DNA from 4 places in the Pseudomonas sp. DP-17 genome. Region 3 is predicted to be linked to each of the others. Evidence: predicted binding sites of a transcription regulator. Region 3 holds the regulator's gene; each other region holds the start of a gene.
The links. The regulator FliA, encoded in region 3, starts transcription of late flagellar genes. The targets are predictions, from matches to a motif close to CTAAAGTTTNNNNNNNNNNNGCCGNTAA.
Positions count from the first base shown of each region.

Region 1 (5,609 bases), on a different contig from region 3:
CGCCCACGGTCATTTCCACCAGGGCGTGGCTGCGCTGCATGCGCTGTACCGAAGTGCTGGCGCCGTTCTGCAGGGCGGCGATCAGCGTCTCGATCTCGGCGGTGGACTGCTGGGTGCGCCGCGCCAGTGCCCGTACTTCATCGGCGACCACGGCGAACCCCCTGCCCTGCTCGCCCGCCCGCGCGGCCTCGATGGCGGCATTGAGCGCCAGCAGGTTGGTCTGCTCGGCGACGTTCTTGATCACATCCAGCACGCTGCCGATGCTCTGGCTCTCGCGGCCGAGCTGCTCGATGCTCTGGGTGGCCGCGCGCACGGCCTCGGCCAGTTGCTCGATGCGGCCGAGCGTCTGGCGCACCACATCCTGCCCGCTGGCCACCTTGCCGTCGGCCTGTTCGGCGGAGGTGGCGGCCTCCTCGGCATTGCGCGCCACATCATGGACGGTGGCGGCCATCTGGTTCATCGCCGTGGCGACCTGGTCGGTCTCGGCCTTCTGGCTGTTCACCCCGTGCTGGGTGCGCTCGGTGACGCTGGACAGCGCCTGCGCCGAGGCGGAGATACGCCCCACGCCGTCGCTCAGGCGGCTGACGATGCCCCGCAGGCTGTCCGTCATGCTGCCGACCGCGCCCATCAACTGGCCGACTTCATCCTTGCGCCGAACCTCGACGCTCACGCTCAGGTCGCCCTCGGCAATGCGGCGTGCCATGCCGATCACCTGGCGCAGCGGGCGAACGATCATCCAGGTGATCAGCAGCGAAGCCAGCGCGCCCACCAGCAGTGCCAATGCCGCCGAAGCGACGATCAGCAGGGTGTTGGTGCGCAGCTGGGTCTGCATGGCCGCGCGCTGGGCGGCGTAGGCGTCGTCGACCTGCCGCATGACCTGGGCCGCGCGCTCGTTCATTTGCGCGTGGACCTGCTTCTCCTGCTCGAGGCTGGCGGTGTAGTCGTCGAGCTTCTCGACGAAGGCGTTGATGTTGGTGATGACGTCCTTGAGCACCGAGACGTAGGTCGGGTCGGTGATGACCTCCTGCAGCTTGGCGGACAGCTCCAGCGCCTCGGCGGCGGACTTGATGCGGCCACCCTCGGCTTTCTCCTCGCCGGTCTTTTCGTCACCGCCGGCGTCCAGGCGCGAGCGCGCCTCGTCCAGGCCCTGCAGCACCAGGCGATAGAGCTGGCTGACCTGGGCGGCCTGCTGCAACAGCTCCTCGCCCTTCTGGCCCTGGGAATCCTTGAGCTCGTAGGCGCCGTCATCGGCCAGGCTGGATTGCAGGATGTCCAGGCTGTTGGACGCACCGTTCACCGACCAGGTGGCGGCGTCCAGCGACAGGCGCCGGCTCTTGCTGGACTTCTCGAACTTCTCGAACGCCGCCAGGTAATCGGCAATGCCCTGCTCCACCTGCTGCATCGCAGCGGCCTCGCCCGCCTGGGCCTTGAGCCGCGCCACCGCCTCGCCGAGTATCCCGGCGTGCTCGCGCAGGCGCTTGGCGGAGGCGTCGCTGGCATCGATGACGAAGTCCTTCTCGCTCTGGCGCATCTCCAGCAACTCGCGGTTGATGGTCGACATGTCACCGAGCAGGTCGAAGCGCTGGGCAATCGTCCGTAGCGCGGTCACGCCGATCGCCGCCACCACGGCGGTCAACAACAGCACCAGGCCGAAGCCGATGGCCAGTTTCTTCGCCGTTCCCATATCGGCCAGACGACGCTGCACGAAGGCAAACATGGCTTCTCCCCCCATCCGCAATGGCGTTGCAGGAAATCCCCGAAGGTCTCCTGATCGTTATCGCTGCTTTTGGCCGGAACATTAGGAGTACCGCCCACCGACTGGATAGAGGGCGCGACGGTGATGGCACGGTGATGCTGCACAGAGATACGCGGAGGTCGCATCCAGAACACTTAACAGGACTTTCCCGGCGCGGATACGGAAATTGCCGACAGCGAGCTGACAGCCCGACCGTTCAGATTCCGACACCTGACTTTCCCTATCAGGTGCTCGGATGAATGCCTACTACCAACTGGTTCTACAACGCCCGCTGGCGGGATTCGCCCACCCACTCCAACTGCCGGAGCTGTATCGCGAGCAGCGCCGCCTCGACCCATTGCTGCTGGCTCGCGGACACATGCCGATCCGCAGCTTCGTCTGCCCGCTGGCCTGCGACGAGGTCAAGGGCGAATGGCTGGACTGCTGGTTCGATGCCCAGACCGGCTGGCGCCTGGTGCATGGCATCGTCAGTCTGATACACGCCAGCACGCAGGACTTCCCCCGCTGCGACCCACTGCTCTCCGAACTCTTCGCCCTTGGCGAACGACTGGACGTGGCGCGCATGGGTGGCATCCACTGGCAGCTTGGCCTGGAGCTGGAGTTCGCCTGACGCTGTCGCGCCAGCACGGAGTCCTACTTCGGACGAATCATGCTGAAGGTGTCGCGGGTGCGGCTGTATTGCGTGCCGCCCAGGCGTCCGACCAGATCCAGCTTTGCCGGGTCGACGTGGCGCTCGTCCTGCATCACCGAGTCATCGACGTGCGCCAGCAGCACGCGGGCGAAGATCAGCAGGCTGGAAGGGTTCTCCGCCGGGTACGGCATGATTTCCGCCAACCGGCACTCGAAGGCCACCGGCGCGCCTGCCACACGGGGTGGCGCCACGCGTTCGCTGGGGACCGTGGCAATGCCGGCGTGGTCGATCTCGCTGACGCCGTGGGGCAGCCAGGCGGCAGTCGCGTTCATGGCTTCGGCCTGGGCGGCGCTGACCAGGTGGATCACCAGCTCGCCGGTCTCGCGGACATTGCGCAGGGTGTCCTTGACGCTGCCATCCTCACGCACGCTGGTGTTGACCAGCAGGGTCGGCGGCGAATCGCTGATGACCTGGAAGAAGCTGAACGGCGCGAGGTTGCTCTGGCCGTCCGCGGACAGCGTGCTGACCCAGGCGATGGGCCGCGGCGTGACGGTGGAGGCGAGCCAGCGATAGGCCTCGGCCTTGGACAGTTGGGTGAAGTCGAGTTGCATGTCGAAATCCGGGCGATGCGAGAGGGAATGCGCGGGCCGCTTCGCGCGGCCCGGCGGTGCACGGCTCAGCGGCCGGCGCGGGATTCCTTGATGTAGAAGCGCGCGCGGCTGGCCTTGTCGGAGCAACCGGTATAAGCCTCGACCTGCTGCTGGGTCTTGGCGGCGGTCAGCAGGCCGACGGCCTTGGAGTAGCTGACGGTGCCGGCGAAACCTTCGGCCTTGGCCAGGTCCAGCTCGTGCCAGGCGGCGTCCAGCTGCGAAGCACAGCTGTCGCGGTTGACGGTCTTGCCCGAGCAGCCGGCGACGGCGAGCAGCAGGGCGATGATCACGGGAATGCGCGGCATGACGAAACTCCTGGAAGTATTCGGGGGTGAATCCAGCTTAGAACGCGGCGCAAAGGCCTGCCGGACGGCGCCGCAGTATGCCACCGGACGGATGGCGTTCAAGCGACTACTACACTGATTGCCCACGGGATAACCCGGCAAGGAGAAGGACCATGGTGCACCAGGGCAGCTGCCATTGCGGGCAGATCGCGTTCGAAGTGGAAGGGGATGTCGGTGAAGTCGTGTCATGCAACTGCTCGATCTGCCGCCGCAAGGGCTCGCTCCTGTGGTTCGTCCCGCGCGGCAAGCTGAAGCTGACGACTCCTGAGAGTGCCATGAGCACCTATACGTTCAACACCCACCGCATCGAACACCGCTTCTGCCCTACCTGCGGCTGCGCGCCCCTGGCCTACGGAGCGATGCCGGACGGCACGCCGATGGCGGCGATCAATGTGCGCTGCCTGCCGGGCGTGGACCTGGCGGGGCTGACAGTGAAGGAGTACGACGGCAAGAGCCGGTGACTGCGCAGCAGGCGCCGCCACCGTGGCTCACCTCGTTGTGGCACCGCCCGCTCCTGCTGGGAGGCAACGAGCTGGCCTGGGAGCCATCGCGGACGAAGTCCGCTCCTACCCAGGGCCCTGCATGTGCGTAGGAGCGGACTGCGTCCGCGATCGGCCGCCTGTCGCAGAGGGCTCAATCACCGCTCGGCGCGGAACCGCAGGTACTCGACCACTTCATCCTGGGTGCCACGGAATTCCACGCGCTCGCCCTTGCTCTCGCGCTGGAAGGCATACATCGGGTCGTAGTACTCGCCCAGCAGCCCTTCGATCCAGCCACGATGCAGGTCCACCGCGCCGCTGCGTTTCTGCTCTTCCAGGGCTTCATCCATGATCGCCGCCAGGCGCTGGTAACGCTCGCCTCCCAGGCGCTTGACGATGCCCGACAGGCTCTTGCGCAGGTAGGCGGCGAAAGAGTCGAAGCCGCCCTCTTCACCCACCACCTGCACATGGTCCGCGCACAAGTCGACCACGTAGTCCTTAAGGATGCGCTCCACGCGCTGCTCGAAACTGTCTTCCAGCCACACCAGCGGGTAGTGCTGCATGCCCTGGTACAGCTCCAGCGGTACCGAGCAACTGCCGACGATGCGACCCTCGTCTTCCAGCACGAACTGCTCCATGCCCGCGTGGCGCTTCTTCAGGATGTCGATGGCCAGGCGGTTCTCGAAATCGATCTGCGCCGGCTGCGGCGTGGCGCGGCGGCCGAAGGCGGAGCCGCGATGGTTGGCGTGGCCTTCGAGGTCCAGGCTGTTGGCCAGCTGGGCGATGACCTCGGTCTTGCCGGTGCCGGTCAGGCCGCCCACCAGTACGAACTGGCATTCCTCGACAGCGGCGCGGGTGGTGTCGAACAGGAAACCGCGCATCGCCTTGTAGCCGCCGACCACGCGCGGGTAGTCGATGCCCGCCTCGGACTTCAGCCACTGCTGGGTGATCTGCGAACGCAGGCCGCCACGGAAGCAGTACAGGTAGCCCTCGGGATTGGCCCTGGCGAAGTTCGCCCAGGCCTCGATGCGTTCAGCCTTGAGCTTGCCGCAGACCAGTTCGTGGCCCAGGGCGATGGCCGCCTGCTGACCGTGCTGCTTGTAGCTGGTGCCGACCTTCTGCCGTTCGATGTCGTTCATCAGCGGCAGGTTGATCACGTTGGGGAACGCGCCCTTGCCGAATTCGACCGGGGCACGCACGTCCATCATCTTCACATCACCCAGGAACAGCTCGCGGTAGTGGCGGGTGTTGTCGCGCATCACGCCACCTCGACCGCGTGACGCTGTCGGCCGACCAGTTCGCCGATGGACGACAGCTCCATGCCCAGTTCTTTCGCCGTGGCGAGGAACTGCGCCTCGCCTGCAGGCTCCACCGCCACCAGCAGGCCGCCGCTGGTCTGCGGGTCGCACAGCAGCAGCTTGTGCAGCTCGGGCAGCGGCGCGATGCGCTCGCCGTAACTGTCGAAATTGCGCAGGGTGCCGCCCGGCACGCAGCCGGCCTCGAGGTAGTACTCGACGCTGGCCAGACGCGGCACGGCATCGTAGCGGACGCGGGCAGTCAGGCCGCTGCCGTCGGCCATCTCGACCAGATGGCCGAGCAGCCCGAAACCGGTGACGTCGGTCATCGCCTTCACACCCTCGAGCTTGCCGAAGCGCGCCCCGGGCTTGTTCAGGGTGCACATCCAGTCGCGGGCAACGCCGACGTCCTCGGCGCGCAGCTTGGCCTTCTTCTCGGCGGTGGTGAGGATGC
Region 1 covers NZ_JAKSXG010000004.1:34,080-39,688, reverse strand. Annotated here, with positions in the region: gene MJ122_RS09555 (methyl-accepting chemotaxis protein) at 1-1,717, opposite strand, end outside; gene MJ122_RS09550 (hypothetical protein) at 1,992-2,366, shown strand; gene MJ122_RS09545 (flavin reductase family protein) at 2,390-2,998, opposite strand; gene MJ122_RS09540 (hypothetical protein) at 3,064-3,342, opposite strand; gene MJ122_RS09535 (GFA family protein) at 3,495-3,842, shown strand; gene mnmH (tRNA 2-selenouridine(34) synthase MnmH) at 4,019-5,119, opposite strand; gene selD (selenide, water dikinase SelD) at 5,119-5,609, opposite strand, start outside.
Region 1: a site for FliA is predicted at 1,775-1,802, ahead of MJ122_RS09555 (methyl-accepting chemotaxis protein). Genes of this name have one in related genera too.

Region 2 (5,609 bases), on a different contig from region 3:
GGCGTGCCGCCGGTGATCGGCAACCACACCCTGCGGCAGATCGTGAAAGTCAGCCTGGGCGGCCGGCGCGTGCGCATCGTGCTGTCCAACGCCTACGGCAGCCAACCGGTGGCTATCGGCGGCGCGGCTGTCGCGCTGGTGGCGCCGGCCGGGCGCTTGGGTGGCCCGAGTCGCCGACTGACCTTCGCCGGCCAGCCGACGGCCTACATCGCTCCGGGTGCTGAGCTGTTCAGCGATCCGCTGGACCTCGCCGTTCCGTCGCTGGGCGAATTGTCGGTATCCCTCTACCTGCCGCAGCCGACCGCCATCGAAAGCTTCCACTGGGACGGCAAGCAGCGCGTCTACGGTGCGCCGGGAGAACAGCTCGACGCCGCGCACCTGCCCGCGGACGGCAAGATGGAAGCGCGCCTGTTCCTTGCCGATGTGCTGGTTGAAAACCCCGAGCCGCGCCCGGTGGTGGCGGTGCTTGGCGACTCCATCACCGATGGTCGTGGCGCCGGCCTGGACGGCAACCAGCGCTGGCCGGACGTGTTGGCGCAGCGGCTGGCTGCGCACAACGTGGGCGTGATCAATGCCGGAATCTCCGGCGCCCGCCTGCTCTCCGACGGCATGGGGCAGAGCGCCCTGGTGCGGTTCCAGCGCGACGCGCTGGGCAAGCCGGGAGTGAAGGTGGCTATCGTGCTGCTGGGGATCAACGATATCTCCTGGCCCGGCAGTACCTTCGCGCCGAACAACCCGTTGGCGCAGTACGAAGACCTGGTCGCCGGTTACCGGCAACTGATCGCCCAGGCCCAAGTGCGCGGCGTGCGTATCGTCGGCGCAACCCTCCTGCCATTCGAGCGCGCCCTCAGCGGGTCGCCCATCGAGAATTACCACGCGGCCAACAAGGAAGCGCTGCGCCAAAGGGTGAACCAGTGGATTCGCCAGAGCGGGGAATTCGACGCGGTGGTGGACCTGGATGCGCAGTTGCGTGACCCGGCCCGTCCGTTGCGTCTGCTGCCCAGGTACGACAGCGGCGATCACCTGCATCCCAATGATGCGGGGAACCGGGCGATGGCTCAGAGCGTGGATATCGAGCAATTGCTGAAGGGGATGTGATGTCTTCCGCGAGGGTGGGAGTGGCCGGGAAGCGATCGCGGACGGAGTCCGCTCCTACGCACGTCCTGACCGGCTACGTAGGAGCGGAGTCTGTCCGCGATAGGACTGATATCGGCACGTTCGGAACAGGCCCGCTCAACTGCCGAACGCCGGCCCGATGCTGTCGTCGTCCATGCCGCGCTCCAGCTTGATCTTCAGCGCAAGATCGGTGCGCGAGTCGGCGAACTTCAGGGCGTCGGCCACGCTCACGCGCCCTTCTTCCAGCAGCTTGTAGAGGCTCTGGTCGAAGCTCTGCATGCCGCTCTCCAGCGCGCGTTCGACGGCTCCCTTGAGCTCGGGCAGCTCGTCGCGCTGGATGATGCCGCGGATGTGCGGCGTACCCAGCACCAGCTCCACCGCTACAGCGCGGCGCTGGTGGCTGCCGGGCACCAGGCGCTGGCCGATCAGCGCGAGGATGTTCTGCGACAGGTCGGCCAGCACCTGCGGGCGCGCCTCGTCGGGGAAGAAACGGGTGATGCGCTCGATGGCGTGGCGGCAACTGGTGCCGTGCAGGGTGGCGACGCACAGGTGCCCGGTTTCGGCGTAATGCAGCGCGTGCTGCATGGTGGCGGCGTCGCGGATTTCGCCGAGCATGATCACGTCCGGTGCCTCGCGCAGCACGTTGCGCAGGGCGTCCTCGTAGCTGTGGGTGTCCAGGCCGACTTCGCGCTGGTCGATGATCGACTTCTTGTGCATGTGGAGGAACTCGATGGGGTCCTCGATGCAGACGATGTGCCCGGAACGGTGGCGGTTGCGAAAATCCAGCATGCTCGCCAGGGTCGTCGACTTGCCCGCGCCGGCCGCGCCGATCACCAGGATCAGCCCGCGGTCCTGCATCGCCAGCTTGTCGAGGATCGATGGCAGGCCGAGGGAGGTGACGTCCGGAATCACCTGCTTGATCAGGCGCACCACCATGGCCACTTCACCACGCTGGTAGTAGATGTTCGCGCGAAAACGCCCGATGTCCGGCACGCTCAGCGCCAGGTTCATCTCCAGGTCGCGCTCGAAATCCTGCACCTGGGCTGGCGACATCAATTGCCAGGCCAGGGTCTTCACCTCGCCGGGCTCCAGCACGCGATCATCCGCCGGCTGGCTGTGGCCTTCGGCCTTCAGGTGCGGCGGCGCGCCGACGCTGAAGAACATGTCCGAGCCGCCACGCTCGGGCAGCAGGCGCAGGTACTGGATGACGTCGGGGAGGGGAGTGTTGCTCATGGTGTCGTCCTGGGATGGCGGGAGGGCGCATCTGCATTGAGCCTAGCTGCAATGCCGGACGGGAGCCTAGGCGAGGCTGCGGCACGCCGTTTTGACGTGCCGCAGGGAAGTGCCTCAGGTCGACAGTTGATTGGCGAACTGGCCCACGGCGTTGACCACGCGCTGGGCGCTGTCCTGGATTTCGATGATCACCGTGCCGGCCTGGCCGGACAGCTGCAGCCCCAGTTCGGCCTGCTGCTTGCCGCGGTCGATCATGGCCACCGCTTCGCCGGCGAGGTGCTGGTTCTGTTCCACCACGCGGGTGATTTCCTCGGTGGCGGCGCTGGTGCGCGAGGCGAGCTGGCGAACCTCGTCGGCGACCACCGCGAAGCCTCGCCCCTGGTCGCCCGCGCGGGCTGCTTCGATGGCGGCGTTGAGCGCCAGCAGGTTGGTCTGGTCGGCGATGCTGCGGATGCTCTGCACCAGCGCACCGATGGCCTGGGACTGGCGGTCCAGCGCCTCGATGCCCTGGGTGGCCTCCTGCATGCGGTCGGCCAGTTCCCGCATCACCTCCACCGTCTGCTGGACCACGGCGGCGCCCTTGGTGGCGCTGTTGTCGGTGCTTTGCGAGGTATCGAAAGCGATGGTCGCCGCTTGCGCGACGGCGTTTTCACGGTGCACCTGCTCGGTGATCACGGTGGCGAACTTCACCACTTTGTACAGGCGGTCGTGGGCATCGATGATCGGGTTGTACGAGGCCTCAAGCCAGACCTCGTGGCCACGGTTGTCGATACGCTTGAAGCGACCGGTGACGAACTCGCCACGGCGCAGCTTGGTCCAGAACGCCTCGTACTGCGACGAGTTGTATTCAGAAGGCTCGCAGAACATCCGGTGATGCTTTCCCTTGATCTGCGCCAGGCTGTAACCCATGGCGTTGAGAAAGCGGTCGTTGGCGGTGAGCACTTCGCCCTGCAGGTTGAATTCGATCACCGCGGTGGAGCGTTGCAGGGCCTCGATCAGGTTCTCGTGCTCGCGGGAATTTTCGATGGTGCGGGTGAGGTCGCTGGCGTAGATCGAAAAGCGCTGGACCGCCCCGGTGCGGTCGTGCACCGGTTGCAGGATCGAGCGCAGCCAGGCCTCTTCGCCGTCGCCACGCAGCAGGCGGATCACGCCGGCCAGATGCTCGCCGCGCTCGATGGCGTGCTTCACCCTCAGGTGGAAGTCCAGGCCGCGTACGTGGTCGGGGATCAGGTCCAGCAGCGGGCGGCCGATGAGCTGGTCGCCGCGGTGCAGCATCTCCTTCTCGAAGTTGGCATTCACCGACTCGATGCGCCCGCGGGGGTCGAGGAACAGCACGAGCATTTCCTGATCGAGGCTGGCGCGGATCTCCTCGATGGAGGCGAGCTCTTCACGCAGGGCGGCCAGCTCCTGCTTCAATCGCGAGTTGAACATGCGTGGGCTTTCTCTAGGGGTGAGGCACGAAGACTGCTGCCGGGTCGTTTCGCCATTGCATCGGCCGATACGGCCACGACTTTAGCCCCGGATGAACCGGCGTAAGCCCCACCCATCAAGACCTGGTGCGTGTTTCAGACGGTGCTGGTCACTTCCTGACTGACGGCGTTGGCGGCACGCAGCAGGTGGGTGTCCAGCGGCTTGTGCAGCAGCTGGCTGCCGCTGGCAGCGGCCTCCCGGATGCGCTCGGCAGAGGTGTCGCCGGTGATGATCCGCGCCGGCAACATCATCGTCGAGGTACCCGACCCCGAGACGGCGCTGTTCTTCCTGGCGCAGTGCGTCGACCCGGCCGCCAGCCTGCCGGTGGGCCTGCATTTCGTCCTGGGGATGATCGTCAACCTGGTGTATTCCACCGCCGACGCGCTCGCCGTGCTGTTCGCCGCGCTGCTGCTCGGCACGCCGGGCAAGGGGCGTGGACGGCTGTACGGTTCGATTCCGGTGGGATTGGGGGTGACGCTGGTGGCCCGGGGCGGGCCGGAGAGGGAAGGGACACGCCGCCCCCGCAAATGGGCGCGGCGCGGGCGAAGGGGATCAGTCTTCGCGGCTGGTCACTTCCACCAGGTGGTAGCCGAACTGGGTCTTCACCGGACCCTGGACGACATTCAGCGGGGCGCTGAAGACGACCTGGTCGAACTCGCGAACCATCTGGCCCGGGCGGAAGGTACCCAGGTCACCGCCGCTGCGGCCGGACGGGCAGGTGGAATTGTCGCGCGCCACCTGGGCGAAGTCGGCGCCGCCTTCGATGGCAGTTTTCAGTTCATTGCACTTGGCTTCGCTGGAAACCAGGATGTGACGGGCGGATGCACGGGCCATGGAATAACTCCTGAACAGGCAGTAGGAAAGGGCGAAGCCTAGCCGATTCCAGGCCTGAACCCAATGCCAGGCGCCGGGTGACTTGCCCCTTTTCGTAGGACGGCGTGGCGCGCAGCGATACCCATGGATTTCCGCGGGGGGAATTGCTGAGGGGTGTCGCAGGCTCCACCCATCCTGCGTTCTATTGCAGCGGGTTGCATGAGCGCAGGAGCGGATTCATCCGCGATCGGCGTCGCCCGGCGGAAAACGATCGCGGACGCAGTCCGCTCCTACGCAGATGTTCGCCTCAGGCGCCGAACACTTCGCTCAGGTGCTGCTGGTAGCGCTGCACATCGCCCTCGATGTTCGGGCGCTTCATCACATCCACGCAGAGGAAGGTCGGCAGCGGGCTCATGCCCAGGAACTGGTTGGCCTTGTGGAAGGGGAAATACACCGCGTCCACGCCCTTGCCCTCGAAGAAGTCGGTCGGGTCGTCGAAGGCCTGCTGGGGGGCGTTCCAGGTGGCCGAGATCATGTACTGCTTGCCCTGCAGCAGGCCGCCGCTGCCGTACTTCTGCGAAGCGTCGGAACGGGTACGGCCGTCGTTGGCGTAGAGGCTGCCGTGGCCGGCGGTGAACACCTCGTCGATGTACTGCTTGACGGTCCAGGGCGCGCCCATCCACCAGCCAGGCATCTGGTAGACGATGACGTCGGCCCAGAGCATTTTCTGCACTTCTTCCTGGATGTCGTAGCCGCCGTCGATGAAGGTTTCCTTCACGTCGAAACCGGCGCGGTCCAGATGGGCGATGGCGGCTTCGTGCAGGGTGGCGTTGTAGCGGCCGTCGGAGTGGGCGAACTGTTTGCCGCCATTGATCAGCAGAATCTTTTTCATGAGTGGGCTCCGCAAGGGAATGGAAAGTCGATGACGGCAGAATATCGATCCGCCCGGTGCGGAAAAACCCGTTCCCGGACAAATG
Region 2 covers NZ_JAKSXG010000019.1:6,812-12,420, reverse strand. Annotated here, with positions in the region: gene MJ122_RS28030 (SGNH/GDSL hydrolase family protein) at 1-1,098, shown strand, start outside; gene MJ122_RS28025 (PilT/PilU family type 4a pilus ATPase) at 1,234-2,349, opposite strand; gene MJ122_RS30120 (methyl-accepting chemotaxis protein) at 2,464-3,780, opposite strand; gene MJ122_RS28010 (hypothetical protein) at 3,915-4,070, opposite strand; gene MJ122_RS28005 (peptidylprolyl isomerase) at 4,372-4,653, opposite strand; gene MJ122_RS28000 (NAD(P)H-dependent oxidoreductase) at 4,940-5,524, opposite strand.
Region 2: a site for FliA is predicted at 3,838-3,865, ahead of MJ122_RS30120 (methyl-accepting chemotaxis protein). Genes of this name have one in related genera too.

Region 3 (5,609 bases):
GACACGGCGGCGGAAGAACCCCGAATCGTCCACCACCAGGACTTTGACAGCCATAGACACTCCTGAAAAAACTTCTTCCATCACATGGGCGAGCCGCGGCCCGCCCATGGCGGTCAGATACGACGGGCGTAGCGCTTGAGCATGCTCGGCACGTCGAGGATCAGCGCGATGCGCCCGTCCCCGGTGATGGTCGCCCCCGCCATGCCCGGCGTGCCCTGCAGCATCTTGCCCAGCGGCTTGATCACCACCTCTTCCTGGCCCACCAGCTGATCGACCACGAAGCCGATGCGCTGGGTGCCCACGGAGAGGATCACCACATGGCCCTCGCCCGGCTCGTCATGTTGCGCGCCCGGCACCAGCCAGCGCTTGAGGTAGAACAACGGCAGGGCCTTGTCGCGGACGATCACCACTTCCTGGCCGTCGACCACGTTGGTGTTCGACAGGTCGAGGTGGAAGATCTCGTTGACGTTGACCAGCGGGAAGGCGAAGGCCTGGTTGCCCAGCATCACCATCAGGGTCGGCATGATCGCCAGGGTCAGCGGGACCTTGATGACGATCTTCGAGCCCTGGCCCTTGGTCGAGTAGATGTTGATGATCCCATTGAGCTGGGAAATCTTGGTCTTCACCACGTCCATGCCGACACCGCGGCCGGAGACGTCGGAAATCTCGGTCTTGGTCGAGAAGCCCGGGGCGAAGATCAGGTTGTAGCAGTCGGACTCGGACAGGCGATCGGCCGCGTCCTTGTCCAGCAGGCCCTTCTCCACGGCCTTGGCGCGCAGCACGTCCGGGTCCATGCCTTTGCCGTCGTCGGAGATCGACAGCAGGATATGGTCGCCTTCCTGCTCGGCGGACAGCACCACCTTGCCCGAACGCGACTTGCCGGCGGCCTCGCGCTCGTCCGGGCCTTCGATGCCGTGGTCGACCGCATTGCGCACCAGGTGCACCAGCGGGTCGGCCAGGGCTTCGACCAGGTTCTTGTCCAGGTCGGTCTCTTCGCCGATCAGCTCGAGGTTGATCTCTTTCTTCAGGTTGCGCGCCAGGTCGCGGACCTGCCGCGGGAAGCGGCCGAAGACCTTCTTGATCGGCTGCATGCGGGTCTTCATCACCGACGACTGCAGGTCGGCGGTGACCACATCGAGGTTGGAGACGGCCTTGGCCATCGCCTCGTCGCCGCTGTTCAGGCCCAGGCGCACCAGGCGGTTACGCACCAGCACCAGTTCGCCGACCATGTTCATGATCTCGTCCAGGCGGGCGGTGTCCACGCGCACGGTGGTTTCCGCTTCGTTGGCCGGCTTCTCGGCGGCCGCAGCGGCGGGCTTGGCCGGCGCAGGCCTGGCGGCAGCGGCAGCGGGCTTGGGCGCCGGAGCCGGCTGGGCGGGCGGCTGGGCGGCCACGACCGGTTCTTCCTTCGCGCCGGTGAACTGCCCCTTGCCGTGCAGCTCGTCGAGCAGCTTCTCGAATTCGTCGTCGGTGATGTTGTCGTCGCCGCCCGCAGCCGCAGCTTCCTCGGGCTTGGTCGGGGCAACGGTTTCGACGGGAGGAGCTTCTTCCTTCGCGCCGGTGAACTGGCCCTTGCCATGCAATTGGTCGAGCAGCGCTTCGAACTCGTCGTCGCTGATCTCGTCGCCACCGGCCGGCGTTTCGACAGCGGCAGCCGCAGCCGCCTTGGCAGGCTCCTTGGCGCCAGCGCTGAACTGGCCCTTGCCATGCAGCTGGTCGAGCAGCGCTTCGAATTCATCATCGGTGATGTCGTCGCCACCGCTGCCAACCGGCGCGACAGGCGCTTCGGAGGAAGGCTCGAGGGCATCCATCAACTGTTCGAATTCATCGTCGGTGATGTCACCGTAAGCCGCCGGTTCAGCCGGAGCCGCAGCCACCACGGGCTGGGCAGCTGCGGGAGCGGGAGCCTCGGCAGGAGCGGCGTTCGGGTCGGCCAGGCGCGACAGCGCGGCCAGCAGCTCGGGAGTCGCCGGGGTCGGCTCCTGCGCGTCACGCACCTGCTGGAACATGACGTTGACGGTATCCAGCGCCTGCAGCATCACGTCCATCAGCTCGGCATCCACGCGGCGTTCGCCCTTGCGCAGCATGTCGAACACGTTCTCGGCGATGTGGCAGCACTCCACCAGCGCATTCAGCTGGAGGAAGCCTGCCCCACCCTTGACGGTGTGGAACCCACGGAAGATGGCATTGAGCAGGTCCATGTCTTCCGGACGGCTTTCCAGCTCGACCAGTTGCTCGGACAGTAGCTCGAGAATCTCGCCGGCCTCCACCAGGAAGTCCTGGAGGATTTCGTCATCGGCGTCGAAGCTCATTCGGATGCTCCCTCTACAGCGTCAGCGGACGCTTAAAAACCAAGGCTGGACAACAGATCGTCGACATCGTCCTGACCGGACACGACGTCCTTTCTTGTATCGGCAGCAATCTGCGGACCTTCACCCTTGGATGATCTTTCTTTTTCCACCGCGTCGCGCATGCTCTCGTGGTCATGCTCGATGCCGGCGTAGCGATCCACCTGGCCCGCCATCCAGACCAGCTTCACGAGGTTCGACTCGACTTCGGTCACCAGCTTGGTGACGCGCTTGATCACCTGTCCGGTGAGGTCCTGGAAGTCCTGCGCGAGCAGGATGTCGTTCAGGTGCGCGGAGAGTTTGCGGCTGTCCTGGGCGCTGATGTAGAGGAACTGCTCGACGCGCTTGGCCAGGTCGCGGAAGGCGTCCGGGCCCAATTCGCGGCGCATGAAGCGCGACCAGTCTTCCTGCAGCTCCTTGGCCTGGGTCTCGATGTGCATGACCACCGGGGTGCACTCTTCCACCAGGTCCATGGTGCGGTTGGCCGCTTTCTCGGTCATCGTCACCACGTAGGACAGGCGATCGGTCGCATCGGCGATCTGCGAGACTTCCTGGGCGCGCGGGGAGCTGGGGTCGATCTGGAAGTTGACGATGGCGTTGTGCAGCTCGCGGGTGAGCTTGCCCACTTCCTGGTAGAGCCCGCGATCACGCGCCTGGTTGAGTTCGGAGATCAGTTGCACGGCGGTCTGAACGTCGCCCTGCTCGAGGCATTCGACCAATTCGCGCGCGTGTTTTTTCAGGGTCGACTCGAAGTCACCCGCGGATTCGTTGAAATCCATGACGCCCTCTATGCCGGCCTTAGCTGCCGACCCGCTCGAAAATCTTCTCGATCTTTTCTTTCAGCACCTGAGCGGTGAAAGGCTTGACCACATAGCCGTTGACCCCGGCCTGGGCCGCTTCGATGATCTGGTCGCGCTTGGCTTCGGCGGTGACCATCAGCACCGGCAGGTGCTTGAGGCGCTCGTCGGCGCGGACCGCACGCAGCAGGTCGATGCCGGTCATACCGGGCATGTTCCAGTCGGTCACGAGGAAGTCGAAGTTGCCGCTGTGCAGCATCGGCAGCGCAGTGGTGCCGTCGTCGGCCTCTGCGGTGTTGGTGAACCCCAGGTCCCGCAGGAGGTTCTTGATGATGCGCCTCATCGTGGAAAAGTCGTCCACGATGAGAATTTTCATATTCTTGTCCAAACCTGCCTCCATCGATACCAAACGCGCCCTGGCGGGCGTGCCGTCAATTCATTGAGCGCCGAGCGCTCTTCGCTGTGGGGGCGTCAAAGGAACGTCACCCAGAAATTCGTAAGCCTTTAACTTGCCTAGGGAAAATTCCTTCAGCCTTTTCGCTAGGAACAAGCAGGCGCGAAACTACCCGATGCTCAGCGAGCGCGCCACTCCGCCAGACGCGAACGCAGGCGCGCGGCGCACTGGCTGTGCAACTGGCTGACCCGCGATTCGCTGACGCCCAGCACCTCGCCGATCTCCTTGAGGTTGAGTTCCTCGTCGTAATAGAGGGCCAGCACCAGTCGCTCGCGCTCGGGCAGCTTGGTGATGGCATCGGCCAGCGCCGCCTGGAAGCGTTCGTCTTCCAGCCCGTGGGACGGCTCGTTGTCGTGGTGCGAGGCGTCCTCGGCAAAGCCACTGCCCTGGTCACCGTCCTGCAACATGTCGTCGAAGCTGTACAAACGGCTGCCCTGGGTGTCGCTGAGGATGCCGTAATAATCTTCGAGGCTCATATTGAGTTCGGCAGCAACCTCCTGATCTTTAGCGTCGCGTCCGGTTCTCGCCTCGACGGCGCGGATGGCGTCACTGACCATGCGGGTGTTGCGGTGCACCGAACGCGGAGCCCAGTCGCCCTTGCGCACCTCGTCGAGCATGGCGCCGCGGATGCGGATGCCGGCGTAGGTCTCGAAGCTTGCACCCTTGCCTGAATCGTATTTCTTCGCGGCCTCCAGCAGGCCGATCATGCCGGCTTGCATCAGGTCCTCCACCTGCACGCTGGCCGGCAGACGGCCGAGCAGGTGGTAGGCGATGCGCTTGACCAGAGGCGCGTGCTTCTGGATCAGCAGTTCCTGGGAGTTGTGCGCCTGTGCCTTGCTGTACATACGCGCTCCGGAGGCCGCGGTCATACGGCCGAACCCGTGGGATGTTGCACCAGGCGCTCGACGAAGAACTCCAGGTGCCCTCGTGGGTTGGCCGGCAGCGGCCAGCTGTCGACCTTCTGCGCCACCGCACGGAAGGCCAGGGAAGCCTTGCTGCGCGGGAACGCCTCATACACCGAACGCTGCTTCTGCACCGCCTTGCGCACCGACTCGTCGTAGGGAATGGCGCCGACGTACTGCAGCGCCACGTCCAGGAAACGGTCGGTCACCTTGGTCAGCTTGGCGAACAGGTTGCGGCCCTCCTGGGGGCTGTGGGCCATGTTCGCCAGTACGCGGAAGCGGGTCATGCCGTAGTCGCGGTTGAGCAGCTTGATCAAAGCGTAGGCATCGGTAATCGACGTGGGTTCATCGCAGACGACCAGCAGCACTTCCTGCGCTGCACGGACGAAGCTCACCACCGAGTCGCCGATGCCGGCAGCGGTGTCCACTACCAGCACGTCGATGTTGTCGCTGATGTCGCTGAAAGCCTGGATCAGGCCGGCGTGCTGCATCGGCGTGAGGTGCACCATGCTCTGGGTGCCCGAGGCCGCCGGGACGATGCGGATGCCGCCGGGTCCCTGGAGGATCACGTCGCGCAGGTCGCACTCGCCTTCGATGACGTCGGCCAGCGTGCGCTTGGGCGACAGGCCCAGCAGCACGTCGACGTTGGCCAGGCCCAGGTCGGCGTCCAGCAGCATGACGCGGCGGCCGAGATCGGCCAGCGCCAGCGACAGGTTCACCGACACGTTGGTCTTGCCCACGCCACCCTTGCCGCCGGTGACTGCGATTACCTGAACGGGATGCATACCCATATCAATACCTTGTCTCGTCGTTCGACCGTCGCGTTTCTGACGCTTCGGCTAATCCGGCGGCGGTGCTCCACTGCTGCCGGTGCTCGCGGATCGTCTTGCAGAGCATCCGCATCGCTTGGACGGCTCAACCGGCCGTCCCACGCCCCACCCGGGGCTCACAATCTTCAGCTGGCGCGACGCACCGGCTGCTGGTAAAGGCCGGCGAACATGTCGGCCATGGCGTCTTCGCTGGGTTCTTCCGGCGACTGCAGGCTCACCGCGCGGCTGACCAACTGGTGCGCGCGCGCCACATGCAGGTCATCGGGAATCTTCGGCCC
Region 3 covers NZ_JAKSXG010000001.1:303,939-309,547, forward strand. Annotated here, with positions in the region: gene MJ122_RS01425 (chemotaxis response regulator protein-glutamate methylesterase) at 1-54, opposite strand, end outside; gene MJ122_RS01430 (chemotaxis protein CheA) at 114-2,312, opposite strand; gene MJ122_RS01435 (protein phosphatase CheZ) at 2,345-3,127, opposite strand; gene MJ122_RS01440 (chemotaxis response regulator CheY) at 3,147-3,521, opposite strand; gene fliA (RNA polymerase sigma factor FliA) at 3,719-4,468, opposite strand; gene fleN (flagellar synthesis regulator FleN) at 4,465-5,292, opposite strand; gene flhF (flagellar biosynthesis protein FlhF) at 5,457-5,609, opposite strand, start outside.

Region 4 (5,609 bases), on a different contig from region 3:
TCCATATCAACCACCTGCGCCGCAAGCTTGGCCGCGAGGTCATCGAGACCCGCCGCGGCCAGGGTTATCGCTTCACCGGCAACGGAGTCGGCCGTTGATGTCGATCCAGCGCCGGCTCGGTCTCGGGCTCGGCGTGGTGCTGGTGGTGGTCGGCCTGGCCTTGGCTCAGGCGGGCATCTGGCTGTTCGACCAGGGCCTGCGCCGCTATCTGGTGAATGGGCTGCAGGACGAGGCGGAAAGCCTGCTGGTGGGCATCACCCGTGGCCCGGCGGGGCTGCAACTGGACGGCCAGCGTGTCGATGCGGCCTATGAGCGGTTGTTCTCGGGGCGCTACTTCGTCATCCGCTTCGACGACCAGACCTGGCGTTCGCGCTCGCTATGGGACAACGAGCTGAAGCTGCCGTCGCACAAGGGGCTGGCCAGCAAGCTGGAAAAAGGTCCGGATGGCCAGCGCCTGCTGGTCTATCGCGGCGACTACAAGCGTTACGGCAAGCACTTGAGCATTGTCGTCGCGCAGGACTACACGCCCGTCCTCAAGAGCTTCAATCGTTTGCGCAACATCGGCCTGGGCGCCGGCGCGCTGGCGTTACTGCTGATCCTGGTGTTCCAGGGGTTCACCGTGCGCCGCTCGCTGCGCCCGCTGGAGCGCGTGCGCCAGCAGATCGCCCAGTTGCAGGAAGGCCAGCGCAGCCAGCTGGACAGCCAGGCGCCGCGCGAGCTGGAGCCACTGGTGGAGCAGATCAACCACTTGCTGCAGCACACCGAGGACACCCTGCGCCGCTCGCGCAATGCGCTGGGCAATCTCGGCCACGCGCTGAAGACGCCCCTGGCCGTGCTGATCAGCCTTGCTGACCGCGAGGAACTGCGCGACCACCCCGAGCTGCGGCGCGTGCTGCAGGAACAATTGGAGCAGATCGAACAGCGTCTGGCGCGTGAATTGGGGCGGGCGCGGTTGGTGGGCGAAGCGCTGCCCGGCGCCCACTTCGATTGCGATGCGGAGCTGCCGAGCCTGTGCGACATGCTCAAGCTCATCCATGGTGACCATCTCGCCATCGACTGGCAGGCGCCACCCGCAACCCGTCTGCCATATGACCGGGAGGACCTGCTGGAAATGCTCGGCAACCTGCTGGACAACGCCTGCAAATGGGCCGACGGCCAGGTGCGGTTGACGGTGGAGAAGGGCGCTGAGGCCTACTGGTTGAGCGTGGAGGACGATGGTCCCGGCATTGCCGAAGACCAGCGTGACAGTGTGCTGGAGCGTGGCACGCGGCTGGATGAACAGGTGGCCGGTCATGGCCTGGGCCTGGGGATCGCGCGGGATATTGCGGCGGCCTGTGGCGGTGGTCTGCGGCTTGAAGGCAGCGAGCTGGGCGGGTTGCGTGTGGTGGTCGAGTTGCCGCGCCGTGCGGTCTGATCGCGTGCCGACCTTGCCGGCGTAACGCGGGCATGGCCCGCTCCGGCGGGAGCGGGCCTCATCTTCCGGGCATCAGACGCGGAACTGATCCATCAACCCCTGCTGATGGTTCGCCAGCTTGTTCAGCGACTGGCTGACCTGCGCCGATTCCTGCGCCTGGCTCGACAGCGATTCGGTCACGTCACGGATGCCAGCGACGTTGCGGTTGATCTCCTCGGCCACCGCGCTCTGCTCTTCGGCGGCGCTGGCGATCTGCAGGTTCATGTCGGTGATCACCCCCACCGCGTCGCCGATGCGCTTGAGCGCAGCCACGGCCTGCTCGACCTGGGACACGCTGTCCTGCGCCTGGCGATGGCTGTTGCTCATCGCGCCGACCACATCACGGGTGCCGTTCTGCAGGCCCTCGATGACCTGGCGAATTTCCTCCACCGAATCCTGGGTGCGCCTGGCGAGGTTGCGCACCTCGTCGGCGACCACCGCGAAGCCGCGGCCGGCTTCACCGGCGCGGGCCGCTTCGATGGCGGCGTTGAGGGCCAGCAGGTTGGTCTGCTCGGCGATGCCACGGATCACTTCCAGCACCGAGCCGATCTGCTCGCTGCTGGCTGCAAGGCCTTCCACTTGGCTCATGGCGCTGCTCATGTCGCTGGCCAGTTCGTCGATCAGGCGGGTGGTGTTATCGATCACGCTCAGGCCATCGCGGGTCGCGCCGTCGGCGCCACGGGCAGCGTCGGCGGCCATGGCGGCGCTGTTGGCGACGTCGTGGGCGGTGGCGCTCATTTCCTGGGAGGCGGTGGCGACCTGGTCGACTTCGCGGAACTGCTGCTGCATGCCGGCGCTGGTCTGGCTGGCGATTTCCGAGGACTGGTCTGCGGTGGCACGGGCATCCTGCACCGAGGATTTCACGTCGCGGATGATCGGCTGCAGCTTGTCGAGGAAGCGGTTGAACCAGCCGGCCAGTTCGCCCAGCTCGTCCTTGCCGCTGTAGTCCAGGCGCTTGGTCAGGTCGCCTTCGCCACTGGCGATGTTGCGCAGCATGGCGGCGACGTTGAGGATCGGCCGGGTCACGCCACGGGCGGTAAGCCACATGGCGAACAGGCCGATCAGGATGGCGATCAGACCGAAGCCGAGCTGGTAGGCGGTGCCCTGCGTGCGCTGGTCGTCCAGTTCGTTCTGCAGCTCGATGGCCGGGCCGAGCAGGACATTCTGCGGGACTTCCAGCAGCACGCCCCAGGGCTTGGAGCCGGGGATCGGTTGCAACGGCTCGACCACCCGCAACTGGTCGTCCTGGCGGAACACCTGCTCATGGTTGGCGGCGATGGCCTGCAGCAGCTCAGTGCCCTGGTTGGGATAGACCTCCTGCAGCTTCCTGCTCAGCTTGCTGGCGTCTGCGCTGTGGCCGGCGAGCAGGCCCGCGGCGCTGACGATGCTCACGCGGCCCTGGCCGTCGTACAGCTCCCGGCTGCCCTCGATGCTGATCTCCTGCAGCTTCTCCATGCTGATGTCCAGGCCCATGACGCCGATGACCTTGCCGTCCAGCTCCAGCGGGAAGGCGATGCTGGTCATGAGCATCTTCTTCTTGCCCACTTCGTCGAAGTACGGGTCGAGCACGCAGGGCTGGCCGGTGGTCTTGGGGCAGGTGAACCAGGCGTTGTAAGCGCTGCCGCTCGGGCCGGGGCTGGTGTCCTGCAGCAGCGACTCGGCCATGGCTTCGGATTCCAGGTGGCCCGGCGTGGCCTGGGACCAGTAGATGGAGAAGCGCCCCGCGTCGTTGCTGCCCAGCTCGCCCTGGCCGGCGAAGAGCTTGTCCTTGCCATCCAGCGCATCGGGTTCGAAGGCGACGTAGAGGCCCAGCAGTTCCGGGTTGCCTTCCAGCGCCGTCTTCACCTGGCGGGTCAGGTCTTCGCGCAGGTCATAGGCGTCGAGGAAGCGCTTCTGCGCCTGATCGCGCAGGAAGAGCACCTGCCGCGAGAAGCCCTTGCCATACTGGTAGGCGTCCATGATGTAGCGCTGGATGCGCATGGCCTGGACTTCACCGCGCGATTGCAGTCGCGCCTTGGCCGCTTCATCGAGCATTTCGGTGCTCGATTGCTTGACCAGCGCGGTGCTGTGTTGGGTGCGGTAGACGGACAGACCGGAAAGCAGCGAGACGACGCCGAGCAGGCAGAGCCCGGCGAGCAACGTGATCTTCCACTGGATGGAGAGACGGCGCAGCAACATGGAGAGGGGTCCTTGTTTTAACGAAACCTCGGGAATGCCCGGTATATCGGCTTTTCCCGCATCTTCTTGACCCGTGACGGGGCGAATCGCCAGAAAACAGGCGATTCTGGCGTGCTGTTATGACGGCCGGCGACTTTCAGGCAAAAAGCGTGCGCACTTCGGTGAAAATCCCGCCGCCAATTGCCGAAACGTCCTGATTCGACACGGGTTTTGACACCTCGCCGAGTGTTTGGCAGAGTGCGCGCCTTTTGTCCGCGCCCTGCGCGGCGATCCGTGAGAGGAGTGATAGAGATGAATGCGGTGTTGATCGCCATTGGCCTGATGCTGGTGCTGAGCCTGTGTCGCGTGCATGTGGTGGTCGCACTGATCGCCGGCGCGGTGGCCGGTGGTTTGCTGGGTGGCCTGGGCATGGACGGCACGCTCAAGGCATTCAACGAAGGACTGGGGGCCGGTGCGACGGTGGCGCTGTCCTACGCCATGCTGGGCGCCTTTGCCGTGGCCATCGCGCGCTCCGGAATGGCGCACGCCCTTGCCGATCGTGCCCTGGCAATGCTCGGCCACCACGAGGCCAATGGCTCCGGCGCCTTCAAGTGGATGATGGTCGGCCTGCTGCTGGTGGTGGCAATCTCTTCGCAGAACATCCTGCCCATCCACATCGCCTTCATTCCGTTGCTGGTGCCACCGCTGCTCTACGTGCTGACCCGCCTGCAGATCGACCGCCGGCTGATCGCCTGCGTCATCACCTTCGGCCTGATCACGCCCTACATGTTCCTGCCGGTTGGCTTCGGCAACATTTTCCTGAACCAGATCCTGCTGGCCAACGTCGAGCGGGCGGGTGTGAGCGTGCAAGGCATCAATGTCACTCACGCCATGCTGATTCCAGCGCTGGGGATGGTCTGCGGCCTGCTGATGGCGGTGCTGTTCAGTTACCGTCGCAAGCGTGTCTACGATCTGGAGCGCATCGAACAGGTCGAGCGGGTCGATACGCCCTACAGCAGGATGAGCCTGGTGGTGGCAGGCGTCGCGGTCGCGTCGGCCTTTGCCGTGCAACTGCTGCTGGACTCGATGATCCTCGGTGCGCTGGTGGGTTTCCTGGTGTTCTCGCTGTCCGGCGTGGTGCGCTGGAAGGAAGCGGACGACCTGTTCACCGAAGGCATGAAGATGATGGCCATGATCGGCTTCATCATGATCGCCGCCCAGGGGTTCGCCGCGGTGATGACCGCCACCGGGCAGGTCGCGAGCCTGGTGGACAGCGCCGCCGGCTGGATCGGCAGCAGCAAGGCGCTGGGCGCCTTCATGATGCTGCTGGTGGGTCTGCTGGTGACCATGGGCATCGGCTCGTCCTTCTCCACGGTGCCGATCATCGCGGCGATCTTCGTGCCGCTGGCGGCGCACCTGGGCTTCAGTCCACTGGCCATTGTCAGCATCGTCGGCACAGCCGGAGCATTGGGTGACGCCGGCTCGCCGGCATCGGACTCCACCCTCGGTCCGACCTCCGGGCTGAACGTGGACGGCCAGCACAACCACATCTGGGACACCGTAGTGCCCACCTTCCTGCACTACAACCTGCCGCTGCTGGCGTTCGGCTGGGTGGCGGCCATGGTGCTTTAGCGCACATGAGCGCAGGGAGCGCGCTGCGAAAGTTGCACTCGGCAGGCCAACTGCTGACTAATGAGCTGGTTTAACCTTTCACGGACCCGCTCATGTTCGAATCGAAACTGGAATACCGGACATTCCTCGCCCTGCTGCTGGTGGTGACGCTCGCCTTCGGCTGGATCCTGCTGCCGTTCTATGGGGCGGTCTTCTGGGGCACCATCCTGGCGATCATCTTCGCTCCGCTGCAACGCCGCCTGAGGACGAAGCTCAACGGGCGCAACAACCTCGCCGCGCTGATTTCCCTCGGCGTGTGCTTCCTGATCGTGATCCTGCCGGTGACCTTCATCGCCGGGGCGCTGGTGCAGGAGGGAGCGACGGTCTA
Region 4 covers NZ_JAKSXG010000003.1:376,267-381,875, reverse strand. Annotated here, with positions in the region: gene MJ122_RS09125 (response regulator transcription factor) at 1-98, shown strand, start outside; gene MJ122_RS09120 (sensor histidine kinase) at 95-1,414, shown strand; gene MJ122_RS09115 (methyl-accepting chemotaxis protein) at 1,487-3,631, opposite strand; gene MJ122_RS09110 (Na+/H+ antiporter NhaC family protein) at 3,923-5,242, shown strand; gene MJ122_RS09105 (AI-2E family transporter) at 5,335-5,609, shown strand, end outside.
Region 4: a site for FliA is predicted at 3,675-3,702, ahead of MJ122_RS09115 (methyl-accepting chemotaxis protein). Genes of this name have one in related genera too.